3 regions of the Pseudofrankia coriaricola genome follow, and region 1 is predicted to be linked to each of the others. Evidence: predicted binding sites of a transcription regulator. Region 1 holds the regulator's gene; each other region holds the start of a gene.
What was found. The regulator LexA, encoded in region 1, represses DNA repair genes until DNA is damaged. The targets are predictions, from matches to a motif close to CGAACNNNNGTTCG.
Positions count from the first base shown of each region.

Region 2: the regulator LexA is predicted to act here: its motif matches at 3,292-3,305, upstream of dnaB (replicative DNA helicase).
Region 3: the regulator LexA is predicted to act here: its motif matches at 1,681-1,694, upstream of QOZ89_RS12315 (alpha-ketoglutarate-dependent dioxygenase AlkB).

Region 1 covers NZ_JASNFO010000050.1:70,765-76,075, forward strand. Annotated here, with positions in the region: gene QOZ89_RS26355 (ATP cone domain-containing protein) at 1-205, opposite strand, end outside; gene QOZ89_RS26360 (hypothetical protein) at 865-1,200, opposite strand; gene lexA (transcriptional repressor LexA) at 1,635-2,483, shown strand; gene QOZ89_RS26370 (hypothetical protein) at 2,748-4,043, opposite strand; gene hflX (GTPase HflX) at 4,278-5,311, opposite strand, start outside.
Region 2 covers NZ_JASNFO010000071.1:7,003-12,313, reverse strand. Annotated here, with positions in the region: gene QOZ89_RS31600 (hypothetical protein) at 1-36, opposite strand, end outside; gene QOZ89_RS31595 (hypothetical protein) at 230-535, shown strand; gene rpsF (30S ribosomal protein S6) at 734-1,060, shown strand; gene QOZ89_RS31585 (single-stranded DNA-binding protein) at 1,089-1,706, shown strand; gene rpsR (30S ribosomal protein S18) at 1,900-2,136, shown strand; gene rplI (50S ribosomal protein L9) at 2,153-2,599, shown strand; gene dnaB (replicative DNA helicase) at 3,433-4,791, shown strand; gene QOZ89_RS31565 (WD40 repeat domain-containing serine/threonine protein kinase) at 4,815-5,311, opposite strand, start outside.
Region 3 covers NZ_JASNFO010000019.1:179,317-184,627, reverse strand. Annotated here, with positions in the region: gene QOZ89_RS12320 (hypothetical protein) at 1-724, shown strand, start outside; gene QOZ89_RS12315 (alpha-ketoglutarate-dependent dioxygenase AlkB) at 813-1,667, opposite strand; gene QOZ89_RS12310 (class I SAM-dependent methyltransferase) at 1,841-2,608, opposite strand; partial or broken gene QOZ89_RS47305 (hypothetical protein) at 2,668-2,748, opposite strand; gene QOZ89_RS12300 (class I SAM-dependent methyltransferase) at 3,053-3,889, shown strand; gene QOZ89_RS12295 (TniQ family protein) at 3,847-4,434, opposite strand; gene QOZ89_RS12290 (AAA family ATPase) at 4,443-5,311, opposite strand, start outside.

The DNA of each region.
Region 1 (5,311 bases):
CGAGTTCCTCCGAACTCACCGGGCGGCCCTGACAGGCCTTGCGGACGCCCGCGACGACCTTCGCTCTGCTGAACGGCTCGGCGGCACCGCTGCGCTTGCGCACCCGCAGCGAGGCCTCTTCCATGGTCGTGAACCGCCGCCCGCAGGAGGGACACGCCCGCCGGCGCCGGATGGCCGCGCCCTCATCGGCCTCCCGGCTGTCCATCACTCGGCTGTCGGGATGCCGGCAGAACGGACACCGCACGGCTCCTCCCCTCTTTACGGCCCACCAGGAACAACCACGGGCGCGTGTGAACACGTCCCCGTTTCAGCCCCGCCCCGGGCCTCCCCGGTGCATGGCTGACGCACGACCTGACGACCTGACCTGGAAGCTCCGACGAACGCGCCGCGACGGCCCACCGGGACGGTCGTCCGCGGCTCCGGTGGATCGCCGGCTCTCCCGGCAACAAGCTGTGGACGACTTACAGGTGTGTAACTACCAGATGTTGTGCTACCACAGTAGCGCATGCCCGGATCGCCCGTGAGCATGCCCCACGCGCGTGTCGAATCCCACCCAGCCAGATCCCGGTCGGCCGTGACCGTCCCGGCCGGTGGTCCCACCCGTCGCCGCAGGTCGCGGAGCGCCACGCGCAACCTCGTTCACGAGGCGTGACGTTCCGCTGCCCCACACCTCTGGGTCAGACCACATCAGGGCCCACGCCGCGCGTATCCAGCGCGGCGGTCGCAAGTCTGGCGACGGGCGACCAGGCCGCGCGGGCAGCGGCGGACGATCAGGCGGCGGTGCGCTGGCGGGTGACAACAGCCTGGCGCCCGCGTCGACCATATGGCCAACGTGGGCGCCAGGTAGAGGAGGGCGGCCGCCGGTCAGGCGGCGGCAAGCGCCCAGTGAACGGCCAGCCAGACAGCACTGGTGGCGCCCCAGAGGGCGAGAGCGAGCAGGAGCGCGGCCACAGCCCGGCCGCGGCTGGTCAGCCGCAGCGCGGGCGTCTGCCGGCTCGTCCGCCGGCGGCCGGACCTCGCGCCGGCGACCGGATGCTCGGCCGCCACGGCCCGCGCGAGCGGGCTGGGCACCGGCGGCGGGGCAGCGCTCGCCGGGCGGCGACGTGTTGTCGGTACGGGCAGGGCAATCACGTCGGCGCCGTCCGACTGTCGCGCGGCCGGGCGCCCTGGGACCAGGGTGGCCCCACGCGGGTTCGTCACGCCAACCTCCTAGCGGCCGGGCCGTCACCCGGCACAGCTCGTCAAGCGAAGCTCAACCAACGTCGGGGAGTCCGGGGCGGGAGCCATCGATGAGCCGAGCCGACGGATCACCGAGGGAGTCATCCCCGGCAGACATCTGGGGCCATCGGAAAGCTAGCCCAAGATCTACATATGGCGGCGACCGGCAGCAGTGGCCGGTAGCTGGGGTCAGGACGGGGACAGGGCCCGCTTCGAACTGATGGTCGATTCTTACACGCACAAGGCCGGCAGAACACGCAGACACGCTCGAACGCCTGTTTGAGATTCACGCGCCGCCGGGCTACGGTCGTCACACGATCGGGCGCAACCCGACTCCCCTTATCCACAGGTGAAACCCTGCGGGAGCCGGCGGCCCGGTCCAGCAGCATGACCTCGAGGCGAGGAGAATCTAGGCCATGACCACGCAGGGCAGGGGTCCGCGCAGGGCCGGTCGCCCGTCGGCGAGCCGCGATGAGGAGAGCGGTGGCACCGTGCGCGACTTCCCCGACGGCCCCGTCGACGACGACGGCCTGACTCCCCGTCAGCGCAAGGTGCTCGAGGTGATCCGCAATGCGGTCGAGCGGCGCGGCTACCCGCCCAGCGTGCGCGAGATCGGCGAGGCAGTGGGCCTGACCAGCACCAGCAGCGTCGCGCACCAGCTCAAGATGCTCGAGGACAAGGGCCTGCTGCGCCGCGACCCGAACCGGCCGCGGGCGATCGAGGTGGTCTCCCCCGAGGGCGGCCGGCCGGTCAGGCCGATTCCGAAGACTCGTCAGGCGGCCGGCACGAGCAGGGCCCGGGGCGGCGCGAACCCGCTGCGGGTGCACACGCTCGACCCAGCCGGCGACGCGCTTGCCCGCGAGGGCGACGAGAAGGACGCGTTGACGGCGGCGACGGCCTACGTGCCGCTGGTCGGCCGGATCGCCGCCGGTGGGCCGATCCTCGCCGAGCAGGCGGTCGAGGACGTGCTGCCGCTGCCGCGCGAGATCGTCGGCGAGGGCACGCTGTTCCTGCTCCGCGTCGTCGGTGATTCGATGATCAACGCGGCCATCTGCGACGGTGACCTGGTGGCCGTCCGCCAGCAGCCAGTCGCCGAGAACGGCGAGATCGTCGCCGCGCTGATCGACGGAGAGGCGACCGTCAAGCGGCTGCGCCGCCGCGACGGCCACGTCTGGCTCCAGCCGGAGAACCCAGCCTTCCACGACATCCCCGGCGACGACGCCACCGTCCTGGGACGGGTAGTCGCCGTCATGCGCCGGGTCTAGGGCCGTCCCGCGGCGGACGCTCCGCGCCCGCCGCCGGGCGCGGCCTGTCGGGCGCTGAGCGCCCTCCCCACCTGGTTCCAGGTACAAGCGTATGACGGGGGCTGGTCTGGTCCGGGGCCGACGACGTGGTCCGGTTAGTGCAGCGCTGATGCGCCGTCACCAGCGGTGGTTGGGTTGCGTAGTCGCGCTCCCGTCAGGCAGCTTCGCCTGCGCCCAACGTGACGTCTCGGGGTCGAACTCGGCTGGCCGACGATCCAAAGTTGGCTAGTTGGGTTCGGCCTTGCGGCGTATCGAGTAGTGCAGGACGAGGAACGGCAGGCCGAACACCCAGAACTCGTGTTCGGCCCGCAGTTCGCCGTCCTGGACGTAGACGTCGAGTTGCTCGGCGAAGCCGTGGACCACGGCGGCGGTCAGCTCCTTCGTCTCCGCGTCCACGTAGGTCAGATAGTGCCCGGGCTGGTCCAGGTCGCCGCGACTGGAGAGGACCAGGCCTCCGCCGGCCCGCGCGCTCGGCGCCAGGGTGGCCGTGAAACTGGCCCGCGGCAGCGGGAACCCGACGCTGACGTAGCCCCGGCCATCCCGGCGGTAGGTCGTGTAGATCCCGACGAACAGGGGCTCGTCGTTGTCGACGTAGGACCTGATCCAGCCCCGGACGCTCACCGTGCCGTAGCCCGCACGGCTGATCGTGTCGATCCGGCTGTGAACGCCGCGCTGCGCCTCACGCTGGTTCATGGGCACATTCGCCTGCCCGAGCGGGCGCGCCAGCAGCGTGCGGTAGAGCAGGTAGCCAGGCCGAACCCATAGCCGCCACCGCGGAACGATGTCGAGCGTGAACCGCGTCGTGTGCTCGTAGAACTCGCGTACCAGCGGGGCGACGGCCGCGGGATCGAACTCCGGGCCCGCCAGATCGTCCAGCGAGGCGACGATCCCGACGTCGGGCGCGGCGGCCTGGTAGTCGCCGCCGAGCCCCTCGGCCAGGTCGCGTACATAGCCCGTCCCGACATAGCGGGTCCTGGCCACCAGCGGGACCACGAACGGCAGGTCCTCGGCGCTGACCCGCTCAGCGAGCATCGCCACCTGCGGGTCGCGGAAGATCCCCGCCGACGCGGTCCGGAAGACGAGCACGGTGGCGCTGCCGACGAGCGCGGCCGGGACCCCGCCCCAGAGCAGCCAGCAACCGGAACCGACAGCGAGACCCACCAGCGGGCCGACTACCACCTTCTGGGGACGAAGCCCGAGCGCGCCGGCCAGCCCGCCGATGACCAGGCCCACGACGATCGGCCCGGCCCCGGTCACCGCTCCCAGGGCCCAGGCCAGGGGCGCGGCGATCGCCGTGCTCATCACGATTCGCGACCACAGCGCGGGAATCTGGCCGGGACGTTGTCGCGCCCGCGCGACCGCCTCCGAGACCGTCACCAGCAGGCCGCAGACCACTGCCGCCACGATCATGGGAAGAACGCCCCACCGGGCGGCGAGGGACAGCCCGGCAACCGCGCCGATGACAGCGGCCAGCCCGAGCGAACCGGACCTGTCAGCCTTGCCCGGTTTCTCCACGACCACGTCACGAACCTATCGGCCGCCCGGAGAAACCTCGGCGATATGTCGGTGGGCGATCAGGCGGAGCTCTGCATCCGACCAGCTCTGCATCCGACCGGACGTCACGGTCATCTGATCCCGCTCGGCATGGCCAGGCCGGCGGTCCAGGGACACGGACCCGTGTCCCTGGACCGCCCCGTAATCCTGGACCGCCGAGAACGTCAGGACGCTGCCGGCGCGTCGACGCGGAACGCCGCGCTAAGCGTCGATGCGCTGGCGGAAGGAGTCCAGCTCGGCGGCGAGACCCGCGGAGACGCGAGCGCGAAGCTCGGTGCCCGCCGCGGTGTGGGCCTGGTCGAGGACCTCGCCGGACTTGTGGATCCGGGCGACGAGATCCCCCCGGCTGTACGGAACGAGGACGTCGACCTCGACCTGCGGATGCGGCACCCGCGCGGCCAGGGCCTCCACCAGCTCGGCCAGGCCGGCGCCCGTCCTCGCCGACACACACACCGCGTCGGGCGCGATTCGCTTGATACCCGCGACCGTCGTCTTGTCGGCGATGTCGGTCTTGTTCACCACGACCAGCTCGGGCACGTTGCCGGCGTCGATGTCGTTCAGCACCTCGCGCACGGCCGAGATCTGCCCGATCGGGTCCGGATGCGAGCCGTCGACCACATGGACGATCAGGTCCGCGTCGGCGACCTCTTCGAGCGTGGAGCGGAACGCCTCGACGATCTGGTGCGGCAGGTGGCGGACGAAGCCAACCGTGTCGGTGAGCGTGAACACCCGGCCGTCGGGCAGCGTCGCGCGGCGCACCGTCGGGTCCAGGGTGGCGAACAGCGAGTCCTCCACGAGCACCCCGGCGCCGGTCAGCCGGTTGAGCAGCGACGACTTGCCGGCGTTGGTGTAGCCGGCGATCGCCACCGACGGCACCGCCCCGCGACGCCGGGACGACCGCTTGGTCTGGCGGACGGTCTCCATCTCGCGCAGCTCGCGGCGCAGCCGGGCGATCCGGGCGCGCAGCCGGCGCCGGTCCGTCTCGATCTTCGTCTCACCGGGGCCGCGCGTACCGATCGGGGCGCGGCCACCGGACGCGGCCTGCCGGGACATCGACTCACCCCAGCCTCGCAGCCGCGGCAGCATGTACTGCAGCTGCGCGAGCTCAACCTGCGCCTTGCCCTCCTTGGATGTGGCGTGCTGGGCGAAGATGTCCAGGATGAGCGCCGTCCGGTCGATGACCTTGACCTTGACGACGTCCTCCAGCTGGCGTAGCTGGCCCGGGGTGAGCTCAC
Region 2 (5,311 bases), on a different contig from region 1:
CGCGGGTGCCGGCCGCAGCCGGTGCGAGGTCACCACCGCCGTAGCCACCCCTTACCCGCGTCGTCCCGGCCGCCCGTGCCGGTGTCGCGCGGACGGTAACTCACAGTGACGGTCATCTTGGGGAGCGCCAGGTACGCGAGTGGTCCGGGAGCCATCGGTCTGACGGCGCGCCCCGCCGATACGGCCACGACGAGGCGGATCGTGCCGCGAGTGCGCCAGGATGGGGACGATGAGTACAGGCGGCGACCCAGAAGGCCCCCCGGCCGGCGACGGCGACGGCGAACGGGCCTCGAACGCGTTGGCCTATCCGCTCGCCGGCGGGGCGGCGGCCGCGATGCTGTGCGTCATTGTGCTGGCGGCCGTCGACCCGTCTCCCGGACGGCACCTGCGCGGCCTGCTCGTCCTGCTCGCGCTCGTCGTCCTGCTCGCGGTCGCCTGGGGGTGGGCTCGCACCGTGTGGCACGGGCCGGTGGCGGACCGCCAACCCACCGGCCGTGGCGACCTGTCCGGCGGGGCCGCCGAGCACGTCGAGTAAGCTCAACGCGGCACGGTGCTCGCCATATGGCGGGCGCCGTCGGCGCGTTCTTCTTCGCGGCCCACTACGGGTTCCAGTACCAGGGATGTTCAGTACCGGGACGCAGCAGTAGGCCGCGGAGCCAGGAACGCGCATCATTTTCCCTCCTGCCACGGGCGAAGCCCGTGGCCGCCGAGTCCACAGGAGGTGGGTTCAGCCTTGGCACGCCACTACGAGCTGATGGTCATCCTCGATCCAGATCTTGAGGAACGCACCGTCGCGCCGTCCCTCGACCAGTTCCTCTCCGTCGTCCGCAATGGCGGCGGCGCGGTGGAGAAGGTCGACGTCTGGGGCCGCCGCCGGCTCTCCTACGAGATCCGCAAGAGCCACGAGGGCATCTACGCCATCATCGATCTGCACGCCGAGCCGGACGTCGTCGCCGAGCTCGACCGTCAGCTCACGCTCAACGAGTCGGTTATCCGCACCAAGGTCATCCGGCTGCCCGAAGCGAAGAAGCCGCGCGCCGCCCGTCGGCCGGCCGCCTGACACACCCGCGGGACAGGGGGCACATCCCATGGCCGGTGAGACCGTCATCACTGTCGTCGGCAATCTGACCAGCGACCCGGAGCTGCGGTTCACCCCGAACGGGGCGGCTGTCGCGAGCTTCACGGTCGCATCCACGCCGCGCACGCTCGACCGGGCCACCAACGAGTGGAAGGACGGCGAACCGCTGTTCCTGCGCTGCTCGATCTGGCGGCAGGCGGCCGAGCACGTCGCGGAGTCGCTGACCAAGGGCGCTCGCGTCATCGTCCAGGGTCGGCTCAAGCAGCGCTCGTTCGAGACCCGCGAGGGCGACAAACGTACCGTCATCGAGCTCGACGTCGATGAGATCGGCCCGTCGCTGCGATACGCGACCGCCAAGGTCGTCCGCGCGGCGCGCGGTGGCGGTGGCGGCGGCGGTGGCTACGACGGCCCGCCGGACAGCGGATACCGCGGTGGCGGTGGTGCCAGCGGTAACGGTGCCAGCGGTGCCGGTGCCGGTGCTGGTAGCGCCGGCGGTGGCAGTGGTTACCGCGGCGGCGGCGGCGGTGGTGGTAGCTCCTCCTCTTCCGGGGGCGGCTACTCCGGCGGCGCCGTCGACGACCCCTGGTCGCAGCCGGCCGGCGGGTACTCCGACGAGCCGCCCTTCTAGCCCCGTTCGTGGTGCCCGGGCGTTCGCGCCCATTGCGCGCCGACCCGGCCGACCCTGCCCGCCGCCCTCTGGGCGGCCTGCTCGGGGTCACGATGCCGTCCGGGGCCGGCCCGGACCTCGATGGCGCTTCGCGCCCTCGAGGGGTATCCGGGACGCTCATCTGACTTTGTCTGAAATCTAGGAGTGCACAACCATGCCCAAGGCGGCTGTGCGCAAGCCGAAGAAGAAGGTTTGCGTCTTCTGCAAGGACAAGACCGACTACATCGACTACAAGGACACCTCGCTGCTGCGCAAGTTCATCTCGGACCGCGGCAAGATCCGTGCCCGTCGGGTCACCGGCAACTGCAGCCAGCACCAGCGGGACGTCGCCATCGCGGTGAAGAACAGCCGCGAGATGGCGCTGCTGCCCTACACCTCGACCGCGCGCTGAGGAGGGTGACGCCGACATGAAGCTCGTTCTCACCCAGGAGGTGCCGGGCCTCGGCAGCCCCGGCGACATCGTCGAGGTGGCCGACGGCTACGGCCGCAACTACCTCGTTCCCCAGCAGTTCGCGATCATCGCGACCCGCGGCATCGAGCGCCAGGTCGAGCAGATCAAGCGGGCCAGGTCGGCCCGGGAGGTCCGTGATCTGGGGCACGCGCAGGAGATCGCCGAGCAGCTCAAGGCGCTGTCCGTGACGCTGACGAGCCGGGCGGGCAAGGAGGGCCGGCTCTTCGGCTCGATCACCGCCGGCGACGTCACGGACGCCGTGGCGAAGGCGGGCGGTCCGTCGCTGGACAAGCGGAAGGTCCAGCTGACCTCGCCGATCAAGGCTGTCGGTCAGCACACCGTCGCGGTGCACCTGCACCCCGACGTGACCGCCCAGCTGACCGTCAGGGTCGCCGCGGCCTGACTCGCGGAAGCGGTCGCACGGTCGCCGGACCGGCGCGGTCTCGTCTGACCCCCGGCTGGATCTTCGGGTCCGGCCGGTAGGCAAACGCCGGATCGGGCCGGTGTGTACCGGTAGGCATCGACCGAGGTGTCTGCGACGCAAGCGCGGTGTAACCGAGTAAGCGGCGAGAAGTAACCATAGCCATACACCTGCCCGGTGTCCCGGGAAAGTCCGGGGCACCGGGCATCGCCGTCTCTGGGGCCGGCCTGCCTGCGTCCTCGGCCTCACTGCCGGCTCCCTCGGGCCTCCGAATCGACGCACCACATGGGCCACCGGTGGTCCCCGTAAGGGCTCGCTTGTCTGGTGAGGGCTTCATTCGGAGACTTGGGCGAGCTTTTTTTGTGTCCACAGGGCGTCCGGAAGGATGCCCAGCCTGACAGCCGATCCCGGGCGGTACCGGGCTAGTCCATCCACAGTTCATCGGCCGTCGTCCCGAGGTCCTCCCCAGGCTGTACCGGAGTTGCCCACAGGTTATCCACACATCCCTGTGGATAACTTTTTGCCGCACAGTGCCCGCGTTCCCTAAAGTCAGCCATTCAGGGGTCGCCACGGAGTGCCGAGCGCGATGCGCGAGGAAGGTGCACGTACGTTCTCTACTCGACGTGCCCGTGGCCATCCCGACGCTCCTCCTTGACACCGGCCAGCCATCTGATCGAACATATGTTCGAAGGACGGCTCTGGCCTGGACCGGCAAGGACTGGACCGGCAAGGAGCGGACCGGCAAGGAGCGGCGGGGAGCGGTGCGAGGCACCGTCGGGCCGTGCGAGAAGATCGTGGACGGGGGGGTGAGGCGAGTGACGGTCACTGACATCTCGCGCAATGGCGGCCAGCCCGTCGAGTTCGACCGGACGCCCCCGCACGACATCCTGGCCGAGCAGAGCGTGCTCGGCGGCATGATGTTGTCCAAGGACGCCGTCGCCGACGTCATCGAGGTCGTGCTCGCCGGCGACTTCTACCGGCCGGCGCACGCCACGGTGTTCGAGGTCGTCGGCGACCTCTATGGCCGCGGCGAGCCGGCCGACACGGTCAGTGTCGCCGCGGAGCTCGGCCGGCGTGACCTGCTGGACCGCGTCGGCGGCCCCGCCTACCTGCACACGCTGATCTCCAGCGTGCCGACCGCCGCGAACGCGGGCTACTACGCGAGGATCGTCGCCGAGAAGGCCGTGCTGCGCCGGCTCGCCGAGGCCGGCACGCGAATAGTCCAGCTCGCCTACGGCCCGGCACAGGATGTCGACGAGCTGGTCGACCGCGCCCAGGCCGCCGTCTACGAGGTCACCGAGCGCCGTAGCACTGAGGACTACGCGCCGCTGGGTGACCTGCTCAACCCGGCCCTCGAGGAGATCGAGGCGATCGCCGGCCATGAGGGCGCCCTCACGGGCGTCCCTACCGGCTTCACCGACCTCGACGAGCTGACCAATGGCCTCCACGGCGGCCAGCTCTGGATCGTCGCCGCCCGGCCCGCGGTCGGAAAGTCGACCCTGGGCCTCGATTTCGCGCGAGCGGCGTCCATCAAGCACGGAATGGCGTCCGTCATCTTCTCGCTGGAGATGAGTCGGATGGAGATCACCATGAGGCTGCTGTCGGCGGAGGCGCGGGTCTCGTTGCAGAACATCCGGACGGGCCGGCTGACCGACGACGACTGGGCGCGGCTGGCCCGGCGGATGGGCGAGGTCGCCGAGGCACCGCTGTTCATCGACGACAGCCCGCACCTCACGATGATGGAGATCCGGGCGAAGGCGCGCCGGCTGCGCCAGCGCCACGACCTGCGCCTGGTCATCCTCGACTACCTGCAGCTCATGTCGTCGCCGAAGAGGGTGGAGAGCCGCCAGCAGGAGGTCAGCGAGATCTCCCGCTCGTTGAAGCTGCTCGCCAAGGAGCTGGAGATCCCTGTCGTCGCGATCTCACAGCTCAACCGCGCCTCCGAACAGCGCGCCGACAAGCGTCCCCAGGTTTCTGACCTGCGCGAGTCCGGCAGCCTGGAGCAGGACGCCGACGCCGTGATCCTCCTGTACCGCGAGGACACCGTCGAGAAAGAATCGGCCCGGGCCGGCGAAGCCGATCTGATCATCGCCAAGCACCGTAACGGTCCGACCGGTACCGTCACGGTCGCGTTCCAGGGCCACTACTCCCGCTTCGTCGACATGGCGAACTGACCGCCTTCGCGGAATCGGTCGGGCTACTCCGCGGGGCGCCAGAGGCGGGTGGACGTGTCGCCGGCGGTGGCGAGGATGTCGCGGGTCGGGGAGAAGGCGAGCGCCCGGACGGTGCCGACATGGCCGGTCGCGAGCTGGCCGAGTGGCTCCGGGATCGTCGGGTCCTCGACGTTCCACAGGCCGACGGCGGCGCCGATGCCGGCCGCGGCCGCGAGAGTGCGGCCGTCGGCGGCGAAGGCAACCGCCCGGACCTGGCCGCTCTGCCAGCTGGTCAGCTCGGCGAGGCCCGACGGACGCGCCGGGTCGGTCAGATCCCAGAGGCGGACGGTGCCGAAGCCGGCCGCCGCGGCGAGGGTGTCGCCGTCGGGTGAGACGGCGAGCGCCTGCACGTGCCAGCGGTGGTCGGCGAGCGGCGGGCCGAGCGGGCGGGGGACCGACGACGTCAGGTCCCAGAGCAGCGCGGTGTGGTCCGTCCCGCCGGTGGCGAGGATCTGGCCGTCCGGCGAGAACGCGACGGCGA
Region 3 (5,311 bases), on a different contig from region 1:
GGCGCCCCGCACCTACCATGCCGACGGGGCACAGCTGTTCCGCCATCCCAACGGCAGCGCGGAGCTGGGCGTCGTGCTCGAGGTGCAGCGTCGCTGGGACCCGGAGAAACAGTGGATCTGGCTGCTCTATGTGGCACACATGACCGTCAGGCTGCGGGTCAGGACGGTGCTGCTGGTCTATTGTTCCGACCCTGCGGTCGCTGCGCGCTACAAGAAGCTGTTCGACCCTGAGGACCGCTCCGTGCCGCTGCGGCCTATTATCTTCTCACCGCTCGACGTGCCGCGGGTCGTCGATGTCGAGGAGGCCAGGACGGACCCGGTGTTCGCGGTGTTCTCGGTGATCTGCCACGGCGGGGATGCCGACATCGATGACCTCTTCCCCGCACTGGCGGCGGCGCTGGAAACGGTTAGCACCGAGACCGGGACCTCGTACGATGACATAGTTCGCGCCGGGCTGCCGCCGGATGCCCGAGCACGTTGGGAGGCCTACATGGTCAAGACCGATGGCCACAGGTTCTACAGCGACTACTACCGTGAGCTCGACGCCCGGTCGCGAGCTGACGAGAGGAGTCGCTCGGTGCTGGCTGTGCTGGAAGAGCGCGGCGTGCCCGTGTCCGACGCCGCCCGCGAGCGGATCCTCGCCTGCGGCGACCTGGACCGGCTCGATACCTGGCTCCGCCGCGCGATCACCGCCACCTCTGTCGACGACGTCATCCGCGACTGAACCGGTACCGAGAGTGCACACCCAGACACCCAGGCAGCGGCAACTCGATCATCGCAACCCACCTCGGCGAACGTAGGTGGCCAGCGCACTAGCGGACGTTTCGGGGGCGGAACTGGACGCTGATGCGGGGGCCGACGGGTCGGGCCGTCTTGGGGACGGCGTGCTCCCAGGTGCGCTGGCAGCTGCCGCCCATGACGAGCAGGTCGCCGTGGCCGAGCTCGTGCCGGATCGGCGTCGTCCCGCCGGCCTCCGTGCCGCCGGGGCGGGGATAGGCGCCAGTGCCCCTGCCGCCCGGGCGCGTAACCCAGCGGGGGTCGGCGGGGCCGCCTGCGCGGGGGCGTAGCAGGAGTGCCCGCGGGGCGCCGAGTATCAGGATCGCGACCATCGTGTCCTCGGTGGAGCCGCGGCCGGTCCGGTCGCCGTGCCAGGCGACGCTGTCGCGGCCGTCGCGGTAGAAGGCCAGCCCGACGGTCGTGAACCGCTCGCCGAGCTCCGCCACGTAATGCTCGTCGAGGGCCTGCCGGGCCGCGTCCAGGACCGGATCGGGAAGCGGCTGGCCCTGGTCGTAGAAGCGGAGCAGCCGGGGTACGTCGATCGTCCGGTCGTACATCGGCCGCCGCTCGGCCCGCCAGGGGACCTCGGCACGCAGCCGCTCGAACAGTGAGTCCGCACCCGCGATCCAATGCCGCCGCACGTCGACCCACGCCCCGCCGGCCAGCCGATGCCGTCGCAGCCCGGCGCCCGGCGGCCTGACCCGCGCCGCCGCTCCCGCGCCCGATACGCCCGCGTCGGCGAAGCCAGCGTCGCGCGGGGCGGGGTTGAGCAGATCCACGTGCGGCAGGTCCGTGTCGAGCAGGTCCGTGTCGAGCAGGTCCGTGTCGAGCAGGTCCGTGTCGAGCAGGTCCGTGTCGAGCAGTGACGCCTGGAATGGTGCTCCCACCATGCGATCACCTTATCAAACAGGTGTTCGAACGTGTGGTGAAATGGCGTTGATGGCCGTCCCGAGCGTGCTGTGACCCCCAGCGATAGTTGGCGGATCCAAGCCCAACTTGGCGGGTGCGGGTGCACCCGCACCGGCGGGAGATCGCGTAGGCGAGAACGAGTACTACTTGTCGGCTATGTCCTGGTGGCGATGAGCGCCCCGACTGTGACGGCTTCGACGAGGTCGGCGTCGGAGAGTTCCTGCAGCGCGTCTGTGAGGGTGTGTTCGAAGGCGGACCGCTGGTCGCCGAGAAGGTGGCGCAGGGGAATCGAGGTCGAGTAGAGGTAGCCGATGATCCGTTCGATGGTCCAGCGCCGGGAGAACTCGTAGGTGAAGCGTTCGACATGCTGGAACGCGGAGCGGGCGAGGACCGACTCGGGGCCTTCGGCGGCCTGCGTGGGCGCCGCGTGGGAGGGATTGTGGTCAGGCCCGAGGAAGCGCTGTTGCACCGCATCGACCATGCGCTGCCAGGGGGTGCTCGCCTGGACCAGGCAGGAGTCGCCGACGATTACCAGACCGCCGTCGTCGGTGACCATGCCGGCGAGAGCGGCGAGGACCTGGTCCCGGTCCATCCAGTGGAACGAGCGGCCCATCGTCACCAGCCGGAACCGCCCGAAGTTGCCTGGCAGGTCGCCGGAGCGGTCCAGCGTCCAGGTCACGTTGGTGATCCCGGCGGCCCTGGCCTGCGCGGCCGCCTCCTGCAGCATCTCTGCTTCCGGGTCAACGCCGACTGCCTCGCCGACGTGACGGGCGAGCGGGAGAGCCAGCTGGCCGGTGCCGCAGCCGAGGTCGAGGAGCCGGCCGGTGCCGTCGAGACGGAAGCGCCGCACCACCTCATCGATGAGCTCTGGAGGGTAGCCGGGTCGAAATCGCGCGTAGTACCAGGCTGTCCCGGCAAACAGGGCCGTAGGTAGTCCAGGGCCTTGGCGAGCTCTTCTCGGTCGGCGGCCTTGCCGGAGGCCTTATCGGCGAAGATCCGGATGCAGCCGACCCGGGTCAGCTGGGCGGTCTGCCGGTCGAGGCGCTGGTCTTTGGTCGACACCCGGGCGTACCCGACGAGGGCGCCGGTGAGGATCGCGGGCTCGGCGTCTAGGAAGTCGTCGGCGGCCTGACGGATCACCTGAGATGGCGGAGCCGTCGGGGAGGGTCGTCACACCTGGAAAGTGTAGGGAAAACGGCTCCCTCCGAGTTGTTGAACAATCGGAGTTCTCAACATGTTTTTCCGACAGATTTTCCGGGGCTGCCAGTTTGCGCGGGGGACTTCGGGCGGGGTGTTGAGAATCGATCGATTCTCAACACCCACCAGGTGTCGGCACTCGCTCGAATCGGCCTGCCACACTGCGGGCATGAACGGAAACTCTCCCGATGACGGGCTCGCCGCGAACCGCGCCCTCTGGGATGCTCGTGCCCAGGCACACGGCACGACCCCCAACGACATGCTCTACGACGTCGATTCGTTCCTGGCGGGCCGGCAGACGCTCTACGGGATCGAGTTGGAGCTGGCCGGTGATGTGACCGGCCAGGATGTGCTGCATCTGCAGTGCCACTTCGGCATGGACACACTCAACTGGGCCCGTCTGGGTGCCAGGGTCACCGGTGTCGATTTCTCGTCGACGGCGATCGTCCGGGCACGCGAGCTGGCCGAGCTCGCGGGCCTGACCGCCGATTTCGTCGAGGCGGACACGCAGAATCTACCGTCCGGCTTGGCGGGCAGGTTCGATCTGGTGATCGCCACCTACGGGGTGCTGTGCTGGATCGGGGACCTTGACGCGTGGATGCGTGGTGCGGCGATGGCGCTGCGGCCGGGAGGAAGGCTGGTGCTGGTCGACCTGCATCCCGCCTACCAGACCCTGGCCACCTATGAGCCGCTCGTGGCCGACTGGCCCTACGGTGGAGGGGAGCCCCAGCGTGAGGTCGTCACGGGCACGTATGCGGACCCGGACCTGCCGATGACCGCACAGGAGGTGGTCCAGTACCCGCACTCGGTGGGCGAGATCGTGACAGCGGCCGCCGGATCGGGACTGATCATCGACCGGCTCGGCGAGCACACCGAGGCCGAATTCCCCGGAAGTCGCATCCTGCCCGAAGGACCCGACGGCACCCGTCGGTTCCCGTTCGGCGACACCTACCTCCCGATCCTCTACTCGCTCCGAGCGAGATCACCCCGAACGGCCCCTGCGTAGCCGCCCGCGCGGCACGGTGCCCCGCCCGCGCCCGGCTGGAGGTCGAGCACACGGGCTTGGACGGCGAGCGGACGTTCGTGGATGGTGCACGCGAACACAACGGGCACCCGCCAGGATTTCCTCCAGGCTCCGCCGTGGCGTTGTTGGATGGTGCTCCCGTCTCCGGCCAGGCAGTCAGGGCAGTAGCGGGTGGACTGGGTGAACACCCAGCGGACGAGTCCGGTGATTCCGCTGGCCTGGCGGATCCAGATATCGGGGGCAAGGTCAAGTGGCGGGTAGCGACCGCCAAGGTTGGCCAGGGCCAACGCCGCGGCTTCCTGGGAGCTCAGCCGGGTCGCGTCGGCGAATCGCTGTGTGGTGGCCGGGTCCATCCAGAGCAGGCGTCTGGCTGGGATCGACGATTGCTGCTGGGGAAGGAGAAGTCCGGTGATAGCCGCCAGGTGCCCAAGGGGCTGGTCCAGCCGGTGCGCCAGCCGCAGCAGGTAGCCAGGCAGCGTTTCGTCGGACAGCGGGTCGAGGCTGCGGGGCAGCGGGCGAGATCTCATCGGCGCAGTCAGGCGGTGGAAGAAGTGCCGGGGTCGTCGAAGACGGTGCTGCGTGGTCGACGACGTGTCTTGGTGGTCGGCCGGGGGTGGCCGGGGACGGTGGGCAGCTCGCCGGCGGTGGGATCGCGGCGCGGCGGGTTGCCGAGGTTGATCGTGACGCCGTCCAACAGGTTGGAGGTCAGCCGCTCCTCGCCGCTGTCGAGTGCTGCCGTGCAGCCGTCCTCGATCAGCCGTTCCAGCAGGCCGACGATGCCGCCAGCGCGGCGGAACAGGTATTCGGGCGTGTCCCCGGCCGTGAGCATGCCGGGCTCGGCGCGCAGCAGCCGCAGCTGGTTCTCGATCCCGGCCAGATGGCTGATCCAGGCGTCGATGTCGGTGGGGGTGTCGTAGCGGAAGGGATCGAGGTCGACCAGGTCGAAACGGCGTTCGGTCTGGGTGGCGGCCTCGTCGCCGGCGGCCCGGCCGCGGGTGCCGGCGGGTGGGAACACCCATTGGCCGGTGCGCGGGTCGTGGCGGCCTTCGCGCAGCAGCCCGGAGGCGGGGATGCCGACACCGACGAGGACCAGGGTGACCGACATGCTCATCAGGCTGCGGATCAGGTCGAGCACGTCCTGGTCGGCTTCGCGGTGCATCTTCAACCGGGTGATGTCGTCGAGGATCAACACCTTGGTCCCGTGCTCGTGCAACGCGGTCTTCACCGTGCGCACCAGCTGCGGGAGGGTCATGTTCTTGTGCTGCTCCCCGTAGAAGTCGAGGATCGCCTCGCAGGTGCTCTTCGGTTTCGCGGTGACCGGGGTCTGGACGTAGGCGACGGGGGCGTGCAGATCGCGGGTGCCGGGCAGTGCATCCGGGTTGAGCTGGTGGTGGAGCTCCAGCC